Regions from separate parts of the Ureibacillus sp. FSL K6-0165 genome, predicted to be linked through region 3. Evidence: riboswitches for the same ligand, from Rfam matches in the RefSeq annotation. Region 3 holds a riboswitch; each other region holds the start of a gene.
The links. Region 3 has a riboswitch for cobalamin ahead of NST00_RS10880 (energy-coupling factor ABC transporter permease). Riboswitches for the same ligand answer to the same signal wherever they lie in the genome.

Region 1 (6,199 bases), 190 kb from region 3:
GTGACAAAATTGCAAAAAAAGGTCTTGAAGATATTATGGATTTTTTAAAAAGAGATTTTGAAGTAAGAAGAACTGCGTGGATTATGGTTACGGAAGGGGAAGCACTAGAAATATTAAATGCTACACCACCCATTCAAACAGTCCCTTCTTTATATTTAGCTAATACGTTAAGAGATGCTGTAAAGTTCGGAAAGTTACCGAAAGAGTATTTAGGGAAAGTGTGGATTGATTTTTCTGATGAAGGTGTGGATGCAATCATTCCTCTTGTAAAGCCGATGGGAGATCATATTTTGGTTGACGGACTCGTTTATTTTAAAGATTATCAAATGGTTGGTACGTTAACGCCAACGGAAACAGGAGCTATTTTAGCGATGCAGGGAATAAATCCTGCTGGTTATTCTAATGTAATTGTACCTGGTGATAAAAAAGGGGTTTATCTTGTAAAGCCATTCAAAAGAATTTCAAAAATCTCAGTAGAAATTCAAGACGGAAAACCGAAAGTATTGATCGATGTCAAAGTAGAAGGTTTTGTTGAAGAACAACTTTATACGAATGATTTAAGTAAAGAAAAATTGCAAGAACTTGAAAAATCAGCATCTGAGTTGGGAGGAAAAGCCTTAAATAGTCTAGTGAAAAAATTGCAGCAAGATGAATCGGATATACTTGCAATTGGTGCAAGGGTGCGTGCATATCATCCGAAATATTGGGAAGAAAATGTAAAAACAGAAGATGCTTGGCGTGAAATTTATAAAGAGATGGATATTCAAGTCAAAATGGATTATAAGATTTTGCGTGTCGGAATGGAATGGAAATGATAAATAAAATATATTTTTCGCAGGCTGTCCATAAAATGATATACTCATTTTGGACAGCTCTATTTTTGGGGGAAAATAGATTAGAGGAGGGGAGAGAATGGGAAAAATCATTTTTATTACAGGCGGGGTTCGAAGTGGTAAAAGTTCCTTTGCAGAAAGTGTGGCTGTAAAGTTTTTCGACCAAAATCAAAAAGGCCTCTATTATTTAGCTTCCGGTGTCCCCTTCGATGAAGAAATGAAAAGTCGAATAGTTCGACATCAAAAGGATCGAGAACGCTCGAAAAAGCCATGGTATACAATAGACGTAATTGATGACTTGCCTGTACAAAGGTTTCAAGAGAATGACATTGTATTATGGGATTGTATAACAACTTGGCTGAACAATATTTTATACAAGACCGAACATTTAAAAGAAGACCGATTACATACAATCTATCATTGGATGCATCAGTTTCAACAGGCAATAACGCAATGGAAAGAAAATGGTGTTATCATCTTAATTGTTTCAAATGAAGTGCTTGATGAAGTACCATCTTCATTCAAAGAAGTCCAACTATATCGAAAACTCCTCGGAACTCTTCATCAATGGATTGTCTCCATTTGTGATGAAGCATATGAGTTGGATTATGGTATTAGCGTACGCAGAAAATAGGCGGTGTTTTTGTGAAAAATATTATTGTAGGGTTATTATTATCTCTTCAATTTTTTACTTCTTTCCCCATTCGGAAGACACTTCCAATGAATAATAAAACTGTTACAGCGATGTTTGGCACAATGCCTTTCATTAGCTTCTTTATGGGGGTAATCGTTGTACTTGTCATTCTACTGAATGATGTTTATTTCAATTTTACTCCACTTTTCTTAGCAATTATCATTGTCATTATCAATATTATGATGACGGGTGGGTTGCATCTCGATGGTTGGATCGATTTAAGCGATGCTTATTTTTCTTATAGAGATAAAGAAAAACGACTAGAAATATTAAGCGATTCCCGTATTGGAGCTTTTGGTGCTATTAATCTAGTGCTCATTGTTCTACTGAAAATCGGCATATTTTATGAGTATTTACATCAGCGCCCAACAAACTTTTATTTATTTTTTATCATCATACCTGTCTTATGTCGATTAGCAATATTGATTTATTTCAATCTGTCAGTAAATGTGAAGGAATCTGGATTGGCAGCCTACTTTAAAAAAATTGTGAAGGCAAAATCGTTATGGATTTATATTGCGTGTTATATATTCATTATCCTCATAACAGGTTTTGTGTTAAATGAATATAAACTATTTGTTTTAACATTTAGCATGTTTGTGATGACTTGGATTTATCGGCATTGGACATATCGCCATTTTGGCGGAATGACGGGAGACTTGCTAGGTGCTTTATATGAAGGGATGGAATTGGCATTATGGGGAATGCTGTTACTGTTCATTTAATTCGGCATGAAAAAACGAAAGCGAATTTAGAGCGAAAATATATTGGATGGACGAATGAATCGATATACATACAAACAGCAAATTGTCAAGTACCGATTCATACTAAGGATGTATTTGGCAGTGACTTAAAGCGCTGCATAGAAACAGCGCAACTTTATTTCCCCGAGGCAAAATACCATCCTTTTTTTCAATTAAGGGAATTACATTTTGGAGATTTTGAAATGAAAACTTATGATGAATTAAAAGATAATCCAGCGTATCGGCAGTGGATTGATTCACCAGAGAAAGCTGCGCCACCAAATGGTGAATCTTTTGTTTCGTTTAAAGAACGGATTTTAAATTGTTTTCATCAAATCGTGAGCTGTGGTGGAGAATATGTGTTTGTCGTCCACGGTGGTGTCATTCGTGTTATCCTATCGAAATTTCAAAAAGAGAAAAGTTTTCAAGATGTTATTGCACAGCATCGGATGATTTATACCCTATGTTGGGACGATATTGAATCTTTGAAAGGGGGAAGAGAATGCAATCAGTTATTGGAGGCGCCTATAATGGTAAACGAAAATTTGTAAGTAACATGTTAAAAGAAATAGGTGCGAATCGCTGTTATTTTTATGAAGGCGAAATACCGGAAGGCCCTTTTACAAAAGATGAATACGTTATTATAGGTAGTTTTGAAAATATGATTTTGCTCGTCCCGGATTTATCGGAAGATGAAATCGTATCACAAATAATGGGGAAATTAATGAATTTAGATTATAAGACAAACCTAATTTGTATTTGTACGGATATCGGACGTGGAATAGTGCCGCTTTCAAAAGAGGATCGTCATTTGAGAGATACTTGTGGTAGATTGTATCAACAACTTTTTGAGAAAAGTGAGAAAGTCATTCGCGTTTGGTATGGTATTCCTGAGATATTAAAAGAGGAAAATTAACCAACCGTTCTTAAGTTCTACGTATCGAGTGAATGATTTTAGTAGATACTGTATCATTTACCAAATAAGCTTGTAATTAACAATACTACATGTTACAATGAAACACGAAAACACAATATATAGCATTTCGTTTATTAGGTTCTACTATATATAGTAGATTAAAAGGGAAGTCAGTGAAAATCTGACGCTGTCCCCGCAACTGTAATTGCTGACGAAAAGTTCAAATCCACTGTACAAATTTGTATGGGAAGGGAACTTGGAGGATGAAGCATAAGCCAGGAGACCTGCCTAATAAACGTGAATTGCTCATTTCTTCGGGGGCTAGGAAATGGAAGCAAGACGGTCCATTTCCTAGTACCTGACTGTTTCCATTTCAAAGCCATACCGAAAAAGGTATGGCTTTTTTATTTTCATAAAAGAATGGTAGAAAGGGAGAAGGAAATGAAATTATATTCAAAAAAAGTTTGCCCAAAATGTTTGTTGATGAAATACGAATTAAATCAACTTGGTTATGAAGGGAAATATGAAGAAATTTTGATTGATCACAATGAAGAAGCGAAAGAAAAATTATTGAATGCTGGATTCCTTTCTGTCCCTGTAATCGAAATCGATGGAGAGCTAATGGATAACATAGAAAATATAAAAAAATTCATTAGCAGGATCACACTATGATTGCTTATGCATCTCGAACGGGCAACGTGCGTTTTATCGTTCATCAATTAGAATTACCCCACATTGAAATTCGCGATGATCTTATTTTGAATGAACCCTTCTTATTGTTCACCTATACCGATGGATTAGGCGAAGTACCACGAAACGTGGAAACGTTTTTACAACATAATGTTCGTTTCTGTAAGGGTGTTATTGCAAGTGGGAACTCGAATTTCGGCCATGCTTATTTTTGCCGTTCTGCTCATTTGATTAACGAAAGGTACGGAATTCCCATTGTTCAAAAGATAGAATTACGCGGATTTCAGAAAAATTATGATGCCATAATTGATTATTATAACAGAGTAATTCAAAAGGAGATTTAGTGATGAAAAGCTATTTAACTTTGAATAATGAAATTTTGAATCACTACCACCAAACAGGAAAAATTGATTTAGAGAAAGATCGAGAGGCTACTCGTCAATATTTTATCGAACATGTTAATCAGAAAATGCGGAAGTTTTCTAGTTTGGAAGAAAAGATTCGCTTTTTCATTGAAGAAGGATATTATGAGAAAGAATTTTTACAAAAATATTCTTTCGAATTTATAAATAAAATTTTTGACATTGCGTATTCTTATCGTTTTCGATTTCAAACATTTATGAGCGCGAGCAAATTTTTTGAAAGTTACGCAATGAAAAGTCGAGATGGAAAAGAAATTTTAGAAACTTATGAGGATCGGATGAGCATTATCGCCTTATATTTAGCGAATGGTGATGAATTGTTGGCAGAAAAAGCAATTCGTGCGATGATGGAGGCTTTTCAACCAGCAACACCAACCACACTGAATAGCGGTAAAAAAGCGCGTGGGGAATTGGTAAGTTGTTTTAAATTATCCATGGATGATTCGATGAATAGCATTGCAGAAAACCTCGGTTATTGTTTAGAACTCTCAAGGCTTGGCGGAGGGGTAGGGGTAAATTTAACGGATTTAAGACCTTTGGGTGATCCGATAAAAGGTATCGCCAATCGGGCAAGCGGTGTTATGCCCGTTGCAAAATTATTAGAAAATGCCTTTTCTTATTCCAATCAATTAGGACAACGGAATGGTTCAGGTGTTGCTTATTTAAATATTTTCCACGCGGATATTGAAGAATTTATTTCTTCTAAGAAGCCGAATGCCGACGAAAAAATTCGGTTACAAACTTTATCGACTGGTGTCATTATTCCAGATATATTTTTTGAACTGATGAAAAAAGATGAAGATATCGTTCTTTTTAGTCCTTATGATATTTATCGAGAATACGGAAAAAGAATGTCTGAAATAAGCATAACGGAAATGTACCGGGAGTTGTTGAACAACCCAAATATACGAAAGTTAAAGCAAATCAATGCTAGAAAACTATATACGGAAATCAAAAAGAGCCAATTCGAATCCGGATATCCTTTTGAAATATTTGATGATAATGTAAATAAACAACATCCACTAAAAAAACTTGGAAGAGTCAAAATGTCCAACCTCTGTACTGAAATTTTACAAGTTCAACAAACGAGCATCATTAATGATCAAGATACACCAAATGAATATGGATTAGACGTATCTTGCAATCTTGGATCATTAGATATTCACCATGCGACGAAGTTTCATGATTTTGAAGAGTTAGTAGATACAGCCATGCGTTTGTTAACACAAGTGTCTTTAATGACCAATATAAAAAACGTTCCATCTGTAAAAAAAGCAAACCAGATGATGCATTCTGTCGGATTAGGTGTTATGAATTTGCACGGACATCTTGTAACTCAAAATATATTATATGGTTCAAAAGAATCAATTGAATTTATCGATTACTTTATGGAAGCATTGAACTTCTTTTCATTAAAAGCATCGATGCTACTTGCGAAAGAAAAAGGTGAAACTTTTTACGGATTTGAAATAAGCGAATATGCAAATGGTCATTATTTTGAAAAGTACGTGAATAAATTGGAAAAGGAACCTAGTGAATTGGTGAAAAAAGCTTTAGGTAATGTTCCAATCATTACAAAAGAAATGTGGAGAAAATTGAAAGAAGATATAATGAAATACGGATTATTTAATGCTTATCGGTTAGCAATCGCACCAACCGGCTCGATTTCTTACGTTCGTTCTTGCACGGCATCCATTGCACCCATTACTGAGCGAGTAGAGATACGAGATTATGCAGATAGCCGCACGATTTATCCGATGCCATTTTTAAATAATGACAATCAACATTTATACGTAGAAGCATATGACATGAATGTCTATAAAATCATTGATTTATACGTCGCTGCACAAAAGCATGTTGATCAAGGTATCTCAATGACTTTATATGTAACAGACAAGTGG
Region 2 (6,199 bases), 1.4 Mb from region 3:
CAGAAAGAAATGATGATAAATTATATCGCATTTCGCTATCAGCTATCGATTAAATCGAAAAGATTGGAAAAACATGGGGCTGCTCACAGTCATGATTCCTTGAGAGCCCCATTATTGCTCACTTTTTAAACGGATTTTTCCACTCCATTAACACTCCATAATTACAGGATTCTTCATCTTCTAAATAGTTTTCAACAATCGCAATAGGGACACGCCCGCAACTTAACAGAAAAGTGATAACGGGATCTTGTAATGTTCCGTTGATGACCGCCTCTAAATACTCTTCCACACTCATCTTATCCGCATATTTGCTATAGCCCGGTATTCTTCCACCACCTAAAAGGCGATCTAGTTTCTTTTCGATTACAATATGATACATTGTCTGCATCATGAGTTTACCAAGGCCTAATGAACGAAAGCTTGGTCGAACACAAATATCGACAATGTATAAAGTATTTCCATTTGCATCATGATTTGTAATATAACCATTGTCGGTTATTTCTGCCCAAGAATGTTTTGGTTTGGCAGGGTCAAATTGTACACAGAGACTTGTTAAGGAACTAGCTAGTTTTCCATCAATTTCAACACATATAGCACCTTCGGGAAAAATATTAATATGATTTTTTAATTGTTTTTCATTCCACAATAGTTCTTGTGGAAATGGTGGAGGGAAAGATTCAACTTGAAGGTCGATTAGCTGTATAAAATCTTCTTTTCTATAATTACGAATGACGATAGGAACGGCTTTTTGTCCGATAAAAATAAACTGTTCGCTCCTGTACATGGATTCACCTCCACTACCAATCCGTATATAAATCGGTTCTACGATCTTTCCATGTTGTTACTGAACCATGGTTCCTTACTTCATAGAGAAGGTTTAAATCTAAATCAGCGGTAATAATCATATCTTGATTGACTTCTCCTTCTGCTAAAACCCCTTTTGGAGGGAAAGGAATATCATTAGGAGTGATAATAGCTGCTTGACTAAAGTTCGATCTCATAAAGTCAACAGTCGGAAGTGAACCTACTGTTCCAGATAGAACGACATATACTTGATTTTCTATTGCCCGAGCATGACTTGTATATCGAACACGATAATACCCGTGTTGGTTATCGGTACAGGAAGGACAAAAAATGATATCGGCTCCTCGCGCTTTCGCTATACGTACAATTTCAGGAAATTCAATATCGTAACAAGTTAAAATCGCAATCTTTCCATATTTGGTGTCAAAAATTTTTAATTCTTCTCCTTTTGCCATATTCCAAGCGCTGATTTCAACTGGCGTGATATGCAGCTTTTCTTGTCGCATAATGCGGCCTTCAGGGTCAAAGAAAAATGCGGTATTTCGTAGTTGATTGTTAACTTCTACTACATGTGTTCCGCCGATAATATGGATATTGTATTTTTTAGCTAATTTAAGAAATAAATCTTCATATTGTTCTGTATAACTAGGTAAATCATGGATTGTTTGATTTGAACCATTTTGTTTTTTGAAAGAAAGCAATTGAGTTGTTAAAAATTCTGGAAACACGATAAAATCCGAATCAAATTCCAAAGCGGTTTTAATGTAGTGTTCACATTGCATTGCAAAATCTTCGAATGATTGAATCGTGTGTAAATGATATTGAACTGCAGATACTCTTAATTTCATATGCTTCGCTCCTTTATTGCAATAATTGAAAGTCCGGATATTGCTTTCCATACTGTATTTTTTATGATGAAATGAAGTAGAAAATACTTATAATGGAAACTTTAATTTTTTGGGGGATGGCTATGTGCGGTCGATTTACGTTGTTTTGCTCGTATCATCAGTTGATTGAAGAATTTGATGTAGCAGAGGCTTTTTCCGAGGAGTTATATAAGGAAAGTTATAATATTGCTCCAAGTCAACAAATTGTAGCAATCATTAATGATGGAGATAAAAATCGTATGGGGTTCTTAAAATGGGGATTCCTTCCTTCGTGGGCAAAAGATGAAAAGATAGCATCGAAAATGATCAATGCTCGTTCTGAAACTGTCGACGAGAAACCAAGTTTTAAAAAATCATTTTATGAACGGAGATGTATTATCCCGATGGACTCCTTTTACGAATGGAAAAGGGAAGGAAATTCGAAAGTCCCAATGCGAATAAAGAGGAAAGATGACGCAGTATTTGCAGTTGCGGGATTATGGAATACATGGCGGAGTCAAGAGGGAGAAAAGATTCATACGTGTACGATCTTAACAACGAAGGCAAATGAATTAATGGCCCCAATCCATGACCGAATGCCGGTCATTTTAAATAAGGAACAGCAAAAAGAATGGTTAGACCCTCATTTAAAGGGGCGAGAGAAATTAAAATCGCTGCTTAAACCTTGCCCTTCAGAGTGGTTAACTGCCTATCCAGTATCTAATCTAGTAAATTCTCCGAAAAACAATTCGAAGGAATTAATTGAAAGAGTTTCTTTATGATAATAAAGAGGCTATCTAGATAGTCTTCTAGATAGCCTTATCTTTTAAATTGTTTGACTCCCCATGATTTTTAGCATATATTGATGGGATTCTTCTAAAGTAGTCATGGTGTTCATCATAGAACATGCGGCATCAAGAATAGGAAAAGCAAGGGCTGCTCCTGAACCTTCACCTAATCGCATATTCATATTCAACATAGGCTCTAACCCTAATACCTCGTTTACAATTTTTGCTCCAGGCTCTTCTGAAAGATGGGATGGAATAATGTAATCCTTCACTTTCGGTTCTAATTTATAAGCAATAAGTGCAGAAACTGTGGAAATAAAACCGTCCACTACTACAGGAACACGATTTGCTGCAGCACCTAGGACTACGCCTGCCATTCCCCCTAATTCCAAACCGCCAACTTTCGCTAACACATCAATTGGGTCATCTGGATTTGGCTTATTTATGTCAAGAGCTCTTCGAATGACGTCAATTTTATGTTGAAGACTATCTACCCCAGCCCCCATACCTGTTACAATAGCCGGGTCACAACCACAGAATGCTGACAGGACAGCACTACTTGGAGTGGTATTACAAATTCCCATTTCTCCAGTTGCTAAAACATTGACACCTTGTTTCACTTGTTCATTGGCAATTTCAATACCTACTTCAATCGCTTGAATCGCTTCTTGACGTGACATTGCTGGTCCCTTAGCCATATTATCCGTTCCGTATTTCACTTTTTTGACGATGACTCCAGAATCTTTTGGTAAATCTTCTTTAATGCCAATATCTACTGGAACGACTTTTGCACCTGCTGCTTTTGCAATAGCACATACTCCTGTAAAACCTTTAGCAAAGCCAATTGCCTGCATTACCGTTACAAATTGGGGGTTATTTGAAACATTTTCTTCATATACACCGTGATCCGCAGCTAATGAAATAACCGCTTTATTGGATACATCAAGCTCTAGTTTCTCAGTTATTCCAGCAAGTTGTATCGCGATTTGTTCTAATTTTCCTAAACTGCCAGGTGGTTTACAAAGAGCATCTACTCTTTCTCTTGCTTTTCCCATCACTTCTTTATTAAGTTGTTTAATGTTTTGTAATGTCGATTGCAATAGTTCCAATTGAATCTCCTCCATCGATTATTGAAATAAGAAAAGTCTGCAGTTTATTGGCATGCCAAATAAACTACAGACTTTACCATCGTACTGTATGTTTTCAAGTAATTAGGCAGGTCTCCTGGCTTAGGTTCATCGCAAATATAGGCCTTCCCAGTTTCCCAGTGGCATTTTCTATATTGCTCCCCGATACAGTGGTGGGTCCGCTAAAGATTCTCACTTTATTCCCTATTCTCCCTAAAAAGGGCACCTAATTACATAGATATACTTTTTAAAATAATCTAAAATGAAATGAAACTTTAGTCAAGTTTTTTGAAAACTTCCATTGCCTAAAAGATTATTTTAGTGGTGAAATATTAAGGAATCTATTCAGTTATAGTTGGAAATGTAAGGGTATCAACTTGACGGTTAGTATACAATTGTATACAAAAATTAAACGATGGTAATAAAGAAAAGGAGTAACAAAATGCGTGCAGCGTTAAAGCTTTCAAAATATTTAAAGCCCTATAAGCATTTTGCGATTTTAGCGCCGATACTTATGGTGTTGGAAGTAGGGATGGATTTAATTCAGCCAACAATTATGCAGAAAATAATCGATAAAGGAATTGCAACGAATGATACACAGTATATCATTATGATGTTTGCTGCGATGATTTTGTGTGCAATGATAGGTTGGCTTGGGGGTGCAGGTTGTACATATTTCAGTTCGAAAGCGGCGGTAAACTTTGCATCTGATGTTCGAGCGGATTTATATGAAACTATTACATATTTTGCGAATAGCAATAAGGACAAGTTCACTTTAGGAAAATTGATTACCAACTTAACAAATGATATCGAAATGTTGCAAAGGGCCTTAAACATGTTATTAAAAATATTCGTTCGCGGGCCTTTTATGTTTGTTGGGGCGGTCATTGTCGTATTTTTTACGGCAAGAGATTTATTTCCAGTACTATTTTTTGTGGTGCCTGTATTAATCATCAGTTTATATATTATTATTCAATTATCGATTAAGCTGTTTCGAAAGGTGCAGGAATCAATCGATCAAGTGAATACACGTGTGCAGGAGAACTTGGCGGGGATTCGCGTCATTAAAGCATTTAACCGTATGCGATATCAAATGAAGCAATTTGCAACTGTCAATCATCAATTAACGAAACGCAATATGACGGCAGATCAAGTGGTAGCTGCCTTAATGCCGATTACCCAATTTGTTGTCAACATCGGAATTGTACTTGCACTTATGCTTGGTGTCGTGAAAGTTGATGCAGGAGCTATTGAAATTGGGGTAATTGTTGCATTCATCAACTATTTGATGATGATTATGAACGGCCTTATGAGTTCCAGCAACGTACTGATTCAAATTGCGCGGGCTATACCAAGTGCAGAACGTGTCGTTGTCGTATTGGAAGAGCAGTCTGATATTACGAATATTGAAAACCCAGTGAAAAAAGAAATTCAAGGAAATGTGAAATTTGACAAGGTTAGTTTTTCTTATAACAAACACGTTGAACCGGTGTTGAAAGAGATTTCCTTTGAAGCGAAAGCCGGCAGTACAGTAGGGATTATCGGTATGACAGGCAGTGGAAAATCGACATTAATCAAATTGCTCGGTCGACTCATGGATGTCGATGAAGGAACTATTTACATTGATAACATTCCCATACAGCAATATGACATTGACATGTTAAGAAATGCTATGGCTTTTGCCCCACAAAAGGCAACATTGTTTTCAACAACGATTGAAGAAAACTTAAAGTATGGAAAAATTGACGCAACTAAAGAAGACATTCAAGAAGCGCTCTTTGCATCAAACGCCTTTGAGTTTGTGGAAAAATTGGATCATAAAGAACAACATGAATTAACGCAGGGAGCTACGAACTTATCCGGTGGGCAAAAGCAACGTTTGGCAATGAGTCGTGCAATTATAAGAAAACCAAAAATTTTAATATTAGATGATACAACATCAGCGGTAGATAGCATCACTGAAAAGATTATCCAGCGAAACATGAAAGAAGCTCTTAAAGACAGTACGAAATTTATCGTATCATCAAAAATTTCTTCTATTAAACACGCAGATTTGATTCTAGTGCTAGAAGACGGTCGAATTGTTGCCCAAGGAACCCACGAAGAATTACTGAAAATGAGCGAGCATTATAAAGAGATTGTAGCAACTCAAGTTGAAAGGGGAGGTGCGATTGATGAATAAGCTACAAGAATCCCTTACAGGTAGAGGTAGTGGTCGAGGCCGTGGTCCAGCAGCAAAGGCTAAAAATCAAAAGGCTACAATTAAAAGGATTTGGAGTTATTTAAAGAAACAAAGACTCAGCATTAATTTTGTTATTATTCTTGTGCTGATTACATCGATGTTAAATATTTTAGGGCCTTTGATGATTGGTGTTATTATAGATAACTATATTCTTCCCCTCGACATTGAAGGAACTATTCGGATGGGAATGTTGCTTGCAGCAATTTTTATCGCATCATCCTTATTAACTTGGTTGCAAACTTTTGTCATGATTCGAGCATCTTTAAAAACAATTCAAAATTTGAGAATCGAACTGTTTGAGAAAATGCAATCATTGCCGATTTCGTTTTTCGATCAAAAACAGCAAGGCGATTTGATGAGCCGCATGACGAA
Region 3 (6,199 bases):
GGATCCATAGCAAGAACTCCAGCGATGGAAACTCGCTTTTTTTGCCCAACACTTAAAAAGTGAATCGGTTTATCTAATAATGATTCAACATCTGTTTGATTAATTGCTTTCTCTATCAACGACTTTCGTTCCTGTTCTGCTAGATGTAAATTAAATGGCCCATAGGCAATATCATCCCAAACAGTTCCATTAAACAACTGGGTTTCTGGATTTTGAAAAACAATTCCAACCTTTCGTCTAACATTTAACAATTCTTTTTTTGAATAGGATAATGGTTGTCCTTTAAAATAAATTGTTCCGGAGGTTGGTTTTAATAAACCATTTAAATGCAATATTAAAGTAGATTTCCCTGCTCCATTACTACCTAACAAAGCAATTTTTTTTCCTTGATCAATTTGTAAATTTATTTTTTGTAAAGCTTCTGTTCCATCTTCATAGGTATAAGAAACTTCTTTCAATTCAAACAAAGGAGTATTCATTTTAACCAACTCTCCCAACGGTGAAATAAAAGACGATAATGAACAAATTCACTAACAACGTAAATATCCAACTACTTGTTGAAAAATGAAGTTCTCTTGAAATGACTGCTGAATAGCCATCTACACTTCTTGCATTTATCGCATTATTTAAGTCTTTCATTTCTTGAAATACCTTAATAAACAAAGCACTGATTATAAGCCCAATTGATTTGATAGAATTTAATAAAGAACTGTGACCTAACCTTGCTATTTGTGCAAGATAGATTGTCCTGCTGGAATCAAGAAATATAAATATAAATCGATACATTAATGCAATTAAATCCAATAAAGTAGTTGGTACTTTACAACACCTTAATCCATATAGAAAATCTTGAATCGTCGTAGATAAAATTAAAAAATACAAACAACTAATACTCGATAAAGCAACAACAAATAGCATCAATGCCTTTTCAACACTCGTTATCGAAATTGAAATCGTGACGGGACCAATAATAGATTGAAAAATGGCACCTTCTATAGGGTTAGTTGAAAAATTGAGTAAAATGACTAGTATACTTGAAATTAGAAATACCACTGGAATAAGCAATAACTTCAAATATAGGCGAATCGGAACTTTTCCGATTATTAAAGTAATAACTGTCATGATGCAAAATATGAATATGGATGTAAGAACATGTTGAAATACGATATTCAATATTAATGGAATAAGAGCAAATCCCATTTTTTCGATTGGGTGTTTATTTCTTAAAGGTGATTGATAAGCGAAATATTCTAACATTCTCATTTCTGTATCTCTGCATTCCCGCCCCTATTCCGGCCTCGCATATATCCTATAAAGTAACCAATGAACCCTGCACCGATTGCTCCTTGTAGTACGAATAATAAACTTTCTATTTCACCACTAGGAGGCTCCCAAATACTTGAAAACCATGGTTCATAGGATTGGTTCAGTTCTGTAATTAATCCTTCCGCTTCTCCATCTGCACCACCATATTCTGCATCTCCGTTAAAAATCAGCGGGACAATCATTAAAAAAATGATCAAAATTAATAAAAGCATATTCTTTTTTAACATCTTACTTCACCTCCTGGGGTTTCTTTAGTACTTGAAGTAACTTTAATTCTCTTTCGTTGTATTTCAATAAGAAATTCATCACCATTACTGAAATCAATCCTTCAATAATTGCTAATGGTACCTGTGTAACAGCGAATACGCCAGCAAACTTTACAAATGAAGCGAAAATTCCACCAACTTCAGATGGAAAGGCTAGTGCAAGTTGAATAGATGTAATGACATATGTACCTAAATCTGCCAATGTTGCTGCTGAGAAAACTGCTAGAGTAAAGGGCAAACCGATCCTATTGAAGCCTTTAAATACTCCATAGGCGATAAAAGGTCCAGCAATCGCCATCGAAAACGCATTGGCGCCAAGCGTTGTTAAACCTCCATGGGCTAATAATAATGATTGGAATAATAACACGATGGTACCTAAAACACTCATTACAAATGGTCCAAATAATACGGTTCCTAATCCAACACCCGTAGGATGAGAACAACTTCCCGTAACCGAAGGAATTTTTAATGCGGATAATACAAAAGTGAATGCACCCGCTAAACCTAGTAATAACTTCGTCTCAGCATTTCTCTTTACTAAACTACTCATTTTCTTTAATCCAATGATTAAAAAAGGGAATGTAAGGAGCCACCAAAATATAGCCCACTTGATTGGTAAAAAACCTTCCATGATATGCATAGCAAAAGCTGTATTAGGAATGATTAATAATACTGCTAGAAAGTAAAGTATTTTGATTGAGACTTTCATAAAATTCCTCCTAAAATGAAAATTTGAAAATAAAAAAACACTGCCAAACTAGCAGTGTCCCACAATAAGACATAATAATCCAATCATGCCTATTCGTGTACCTATCCTCGTAGGACACTACCATCCACTCCATACGGCAGGTCTCCTGGCTTAGAGTCATCGCTACAAAATCGCCTTCCCGTTTGCACAGTGGCATTTGATTTTGAGCTCCTCTTCACAGTGGCGGGACCGCACTAGATTCTCACTAGTTTCCCTTTTAAGCTAATTTTCATTAGCACCGTATAGATTATTCAGTTGTTGAAATTTAGTTGAATTGTAGCATATTGTTTGAAAAATTTCTATATCTTTCTATAAATAAGACAAAATAATTACTAAATTCATATAATATTCATTACCTTTTGATATGAAATATTGTTAGAACCAATTTGAATTTTTGGAAAAATCGAAGTACAAACTGGGATTAGCTTGTGCTTCTAATGGTACGTAATTGGAAACTTTCACAATTATAGCGGAATATTTCCGTGTTTTTTCTTAGGTCTTGATTCTTCTTTATTTTCAAGCATTTCTAATCCTTGAATTAACTTAATGCGAGTTTCTCTTGGATCGATTACATCATCAACCATTCCAAGTGAAGCAGCAACATATGGATTAGCAAATTTTTCTTTATATTCCTCAATTTTTGCTTGGCGTGTAGCTTCCGGATCTTCTGAATTTGCAATTTCGTTCGCAAAGATGATGTTAGCAGCACCAGCAGCACCCATTACGGCTATCTCTGCATTTGGCCAAGCGAATACTAAATCTGCACCAATGGCTTTTGAATTTAGCGCAACGTATGCTCCACCATATGCTTTTCGTAAAATGACTGTAATTTTTGGAACGGTTGCTTCAGAATAAGCATATAAGATTTTAGCACCGTGACGAATGATACCGCCATGTTCCTGTTTAACGCCAGGGAAGAATCCTGATACGTCTTCAAATGTAATGATTGGAATATTGAATGCATCACAAGTGCGAATGAAACGGGCAGCTTTATCGGATGAGTCAATATCAAGACCACCTGCTAAGGCCTTTGGTTGGTTACAAACTAATCCAACAGATTGTCCAGCAATACGAGCAAATCCTACAACAATGTTTTTCGCAAATTCAGAATGCACTTCCATGAAGGAACCTTCATCCACCACTTGTTCAATTACTTTACGAACATCGTAAGGACGTGTAGGTTCAATTGGAACAACGTCAATTAATTCAGGACGCCAATCGTCTCCTTCAGGGCGTGGTAATTTTGGTGCTTTTTCTTTATTACTTTGTGGTAAATAGCTTAATAATCTCTTAATTTGTTCAATCGCTTCTTCTTCAGAAGGGGCGCGGAAATGAGCGTTACCGCTAATTGTGTTATGCACTTTTGAACCGCCTAAATCTTCTGATGAAATTTTTTCTCCTGTAACCGCTTCAATTACTTTCGGACCAGTAATGAACATTTGGGATGTTTTATCCACCATTAAAATAAAGTCTGTAATTGCTGGAGAATATACAGCACCGCCAGCACATGGACCCATAATCACAGAAATTTGTGGAATAACCCCAGAATAAATCGAGTTGCGATAGAAGATGTGGCCATAACCGTCTAATGATAATACTCCTTCTTGAATACGGGCACCTCCAGAGTCATTGATGCCGATGAATGGCGCTCCATTTTTTGCAGCCAAATCCATCACTGCAGCAATTTTTTTCGCGTGCATTTCTCCTAATGCACCGCCGAATACTGTGAAATCTTGAGCAAATAAATAAACAGGACGGCCATTCACTTTACCGTATCCAGTTACAACACCGTCACCAGGGCCATTTTGTTCACCCATGCCGAAATCTGTTACTCTATGTTTTATAAATGGATTTATTTCAACGAAAGTGCCTTCATCCAGTAATAGATCAATACGTTCACGAGCTGTTAGCTTACCTTTTTCATGTTGCTTTTCAATGCGCTTGTCCCCACCGCCTAAATAAATCTCTCTTTTTCGGTCATACATTTCATCGATTTTATCTAACATATCCATGATTTCTTAACCCCTTTATCACTTTTTTTCATATAGTTCATATAAAACTCCAAAACTATCTTTTGGATGAATAAAGCATGCTTCAGCTCCCCCAGCTGCAGGTATAGGCTCTTCAGACAGAAGGCGAACTCCCTTTTCTTTTAATTCAGCCATTTTTTCTCGAATATTATCTACGCTAAAACAAATATGTTGAATTCCTTCTCCACGTTTTTGTATATGGTTATAAATCGCCCCTTCTTCACTTAAGGGTTGTAATAATTCAATATGTACATTCCCAGCATCGATAAATGCTACTCGTACATTTTGCGATGGAACCTCTTCAATTCTTTCTAATTTCAAACCTAAAACTTCAGTATAATATTTTACTGAATCGTCTAGGTTTTTTACTGCGATTCCAATATGATCGACTTTTTCCATCATGCCACCCCTTCTGTTATAGTACATAATCTATTGTAGCGAAATTACGAAATTTCCGCTACGTACTTGAGAAATTTTTCAGATTTGATAAACTAATCCTATGAAAAAAAGGAGAGAGCGAGAATATGAGCAACAAAAAATTTCAAAAAATTATAGTCTACGCGATGATTGCAATCATGTTACTTTCAACATTAGCATTCGGTTTATCATTCTTCTAACATTCTTTGCAGCGGTTACAAGATATGTAATCGCTTTTTTATTTTGAAAAAATGTATATCAACCAATAACACTGTACCACAACAGAAACAATTAAAAAAATTTGTTATAGAAATAAAATTAAATGATTTCTGAAAATATAGTAAGCAATTTCTCTATTCATGAAATGAATAAGTTAGAATCCGCAATACTTGATTGATACGAGTATGCGGATTCTATTTTTGGTTTAATTATACTTCATCGCAATATTCTTCAAAATTGGCTTGTAAATTTGTAATAACTGACATTACATCGTGTCCTTCTATTTCATGACGTCCTATATCAGCGACAACTTTTCCGTCCTTCAGTAAAACAAAAGCTGGTGATGAAGGAATATGTTCGTCTCCAAAATGCGCACGAGCAGCAGCCGTTGCTTCTTTATCTTGTCCAGCAAAAACCGTTACTAGATGATCTGGACGTTTATCATAATGAATTGCACTTGCCGCTGCAGGTCGCGCAATACCTCCTGCACAGCCGCATACAGAATTAATCATGACAAGAGTAGTTCCAGGACGTGCAAAGGCCTTTTCTACATCTTCTGTAGTTCTTAATTGCTCATATCCAGCATTCTCCATTTCAGCTCGTGCAGTGGTAATAATTTCTTGCATAAATAAATCGTAATCCATACTCATACATTTCAATCTCCTTTCAAGTATTAATTTTAACATAGAAGAAGGAAAAGTTAATTGCAAATACTTCAAAAGGATTCTCTGAAATGGTTTTATACATGGATTACAACCTAAACGCAGTTACTGATTGGGGAACAATTTGTGTATACCTTGCGTTACGGTTAATTTTCCTTGCAATATTTCTTCTTCCAGCTTTTTCACTAATTCTTTGTTTTCTTTATTACCAAAAAATGAATCAATTAGATGGTCGGTAATCATTGAATGGAACCAATCACTTGTTTGTTCCCTTCTTCTTGTGAACCAGTAGCTGGATTCTTTCATTTGTTTTTCAAACGATAAAATCATTTCCCAAACATCTTCCAATCCTGTTTTTTCATAGGATGAAACAGGAACAGTTTTTGATTCCCAACCGGGAGTTGACGGTTGTAAGAAATGCAGGATTTTCCTATATTCTTGAACGGTTTTTTTCGCTTTTTTTACATTGTCTCCATCAGCTTTATGGACAACAATACCATCTGCCAATTCCATAATGCCTTTTTTCAAGCC

Region 1: linked by a shared signal. The riboswitch ahead of NST00_RS09970 (glutaredoxin family protein) and the one ahead of NST00_RS10880 (energy-coupling factor ABC transporter permease) in region 3 are both predicted to bind cobalamin.
Region 2: linked by a shared signal. The riboswitch ahead of cobT (nicotinate-nucleotide--dimethylbenzimidazole phosphoribosyltransferase) and the one ahead of NST00_RS10880 (energy-coupling factor ABC transporter permease) in region 3 are both predicted to bind cobalamin.

The regions. Positions count from the first base shown of each region.
Region 1 covers NZ_JBBOQS010000001.1:1,997,247-2,003,445, forward strand. The annotation lists gene NST00_RS09945 (Ger(x)C family spore germination protein) at 1-815, shown strand, start outside; gene NST00_RS09950 (bifunctional adenosylcobinamide kinase/adenosylcobinamide-phosphate guanylyltransferase) at 913-1,467, shown strand; gene cobS (adenosylcobinamide-GDP ribazoletransferase) at 1,479-2,252, shown strand; gene NST00_RS09960 (histidine phosphatase family protein) at 2,225-2,821, shown strand; gene NST00_RS09965 (bifunctional adenosylcobinamide kinase/adenosylcobinamide-phosphate guanylyltransferase) at 2,773-3,186, shown strand; cobalamin riboswitch at 3,306-3,492, shown strand; gene NST00_RS09970 (glutaredoxin family protein) at 3,628-3,858, shown strand; gene nrdI (class Ib ribonucleoside-diphosphate reductase assembly flavoprotein NrdI) at 3,855-4,220, shown strand; gene nrdE (class 1b ribonucleoside-diphosphate reductase subunit alpha) at 4,223-6,199, shown strand, end outside.
Region 2 covers NZ_JBBOQS010000001.1:760,721-766,919, forward strand. The annotation lists gene NST00_RS03775 (PQQ-dependent sugar dehydrogenase) at 1-53, shown strand, start outside; gene NST00_RS03780 (GNAT family N-acetyltransferase) at 119-784, opposite strand; gene NST00_RS03785 (carbon-nitrogen hydrolase family protein) at 798-1,652, opposite strand; gene NST00_RS03790 (SOS response-associated peptidase) at 1,775-2,452, shown strand; gene cobT (nicotinate-nucleotide--dimethylbenzimidazole phosphoribosyltransferase) at 2,497-3,567, opposite strand; cobalamin riboswitch at 3,656-3,830, opposite strand; gene NST00_RS03800 (ABC transporter ATP-binding protein) at 4,028-5,767, shown strand; gene NST00_RS03805 (ABC transporter ATP-binding protein) at 5,760-6,199, shown strand, end outside.
Region 3 covers NZ_JBBOQS010000001.1:2,184,709-2,190,907, forward strand. The annotation lists gene NST00_RS10865 (energy-coupling factor ABC transporter ATP-binding protein) at 1-479, opposite strand, end outside; gene cbiQ (cobalt ECF transporter T component CbiQ) at 481-1,263, opposite strand; gene NST00_RS10875 (energy-coupling factor ABC transporter substrate-binding protein) at 1,260-1,553, opposite strand; gene NST00_RS10880 (energy-coupling factor ABC transporter permease) at 1,555-2,301, opposite strand; cobalamin riboswitch at 2,420-2,598, opposite strand; gene NST00_RS10885 (acyl-CoA carboxylase subunit beta) at 2,805-4,352, opposite strand; gene mce (methylmalonyl-CoA epimerase) at 4,371-4,769, opposite strand; gene prli42 (stressosome-associated protein Prli42) at 4,895-4,987, shown strand; gene NST00_RS10900 (BrxA/BrxB family bacilliredoxin) at 5,216-5,656, opposite strand; gene meaB (methylmalonyl Co-A mutase-associated GTPase MeaB) at 5,774-6,199, opposite strand, start outside.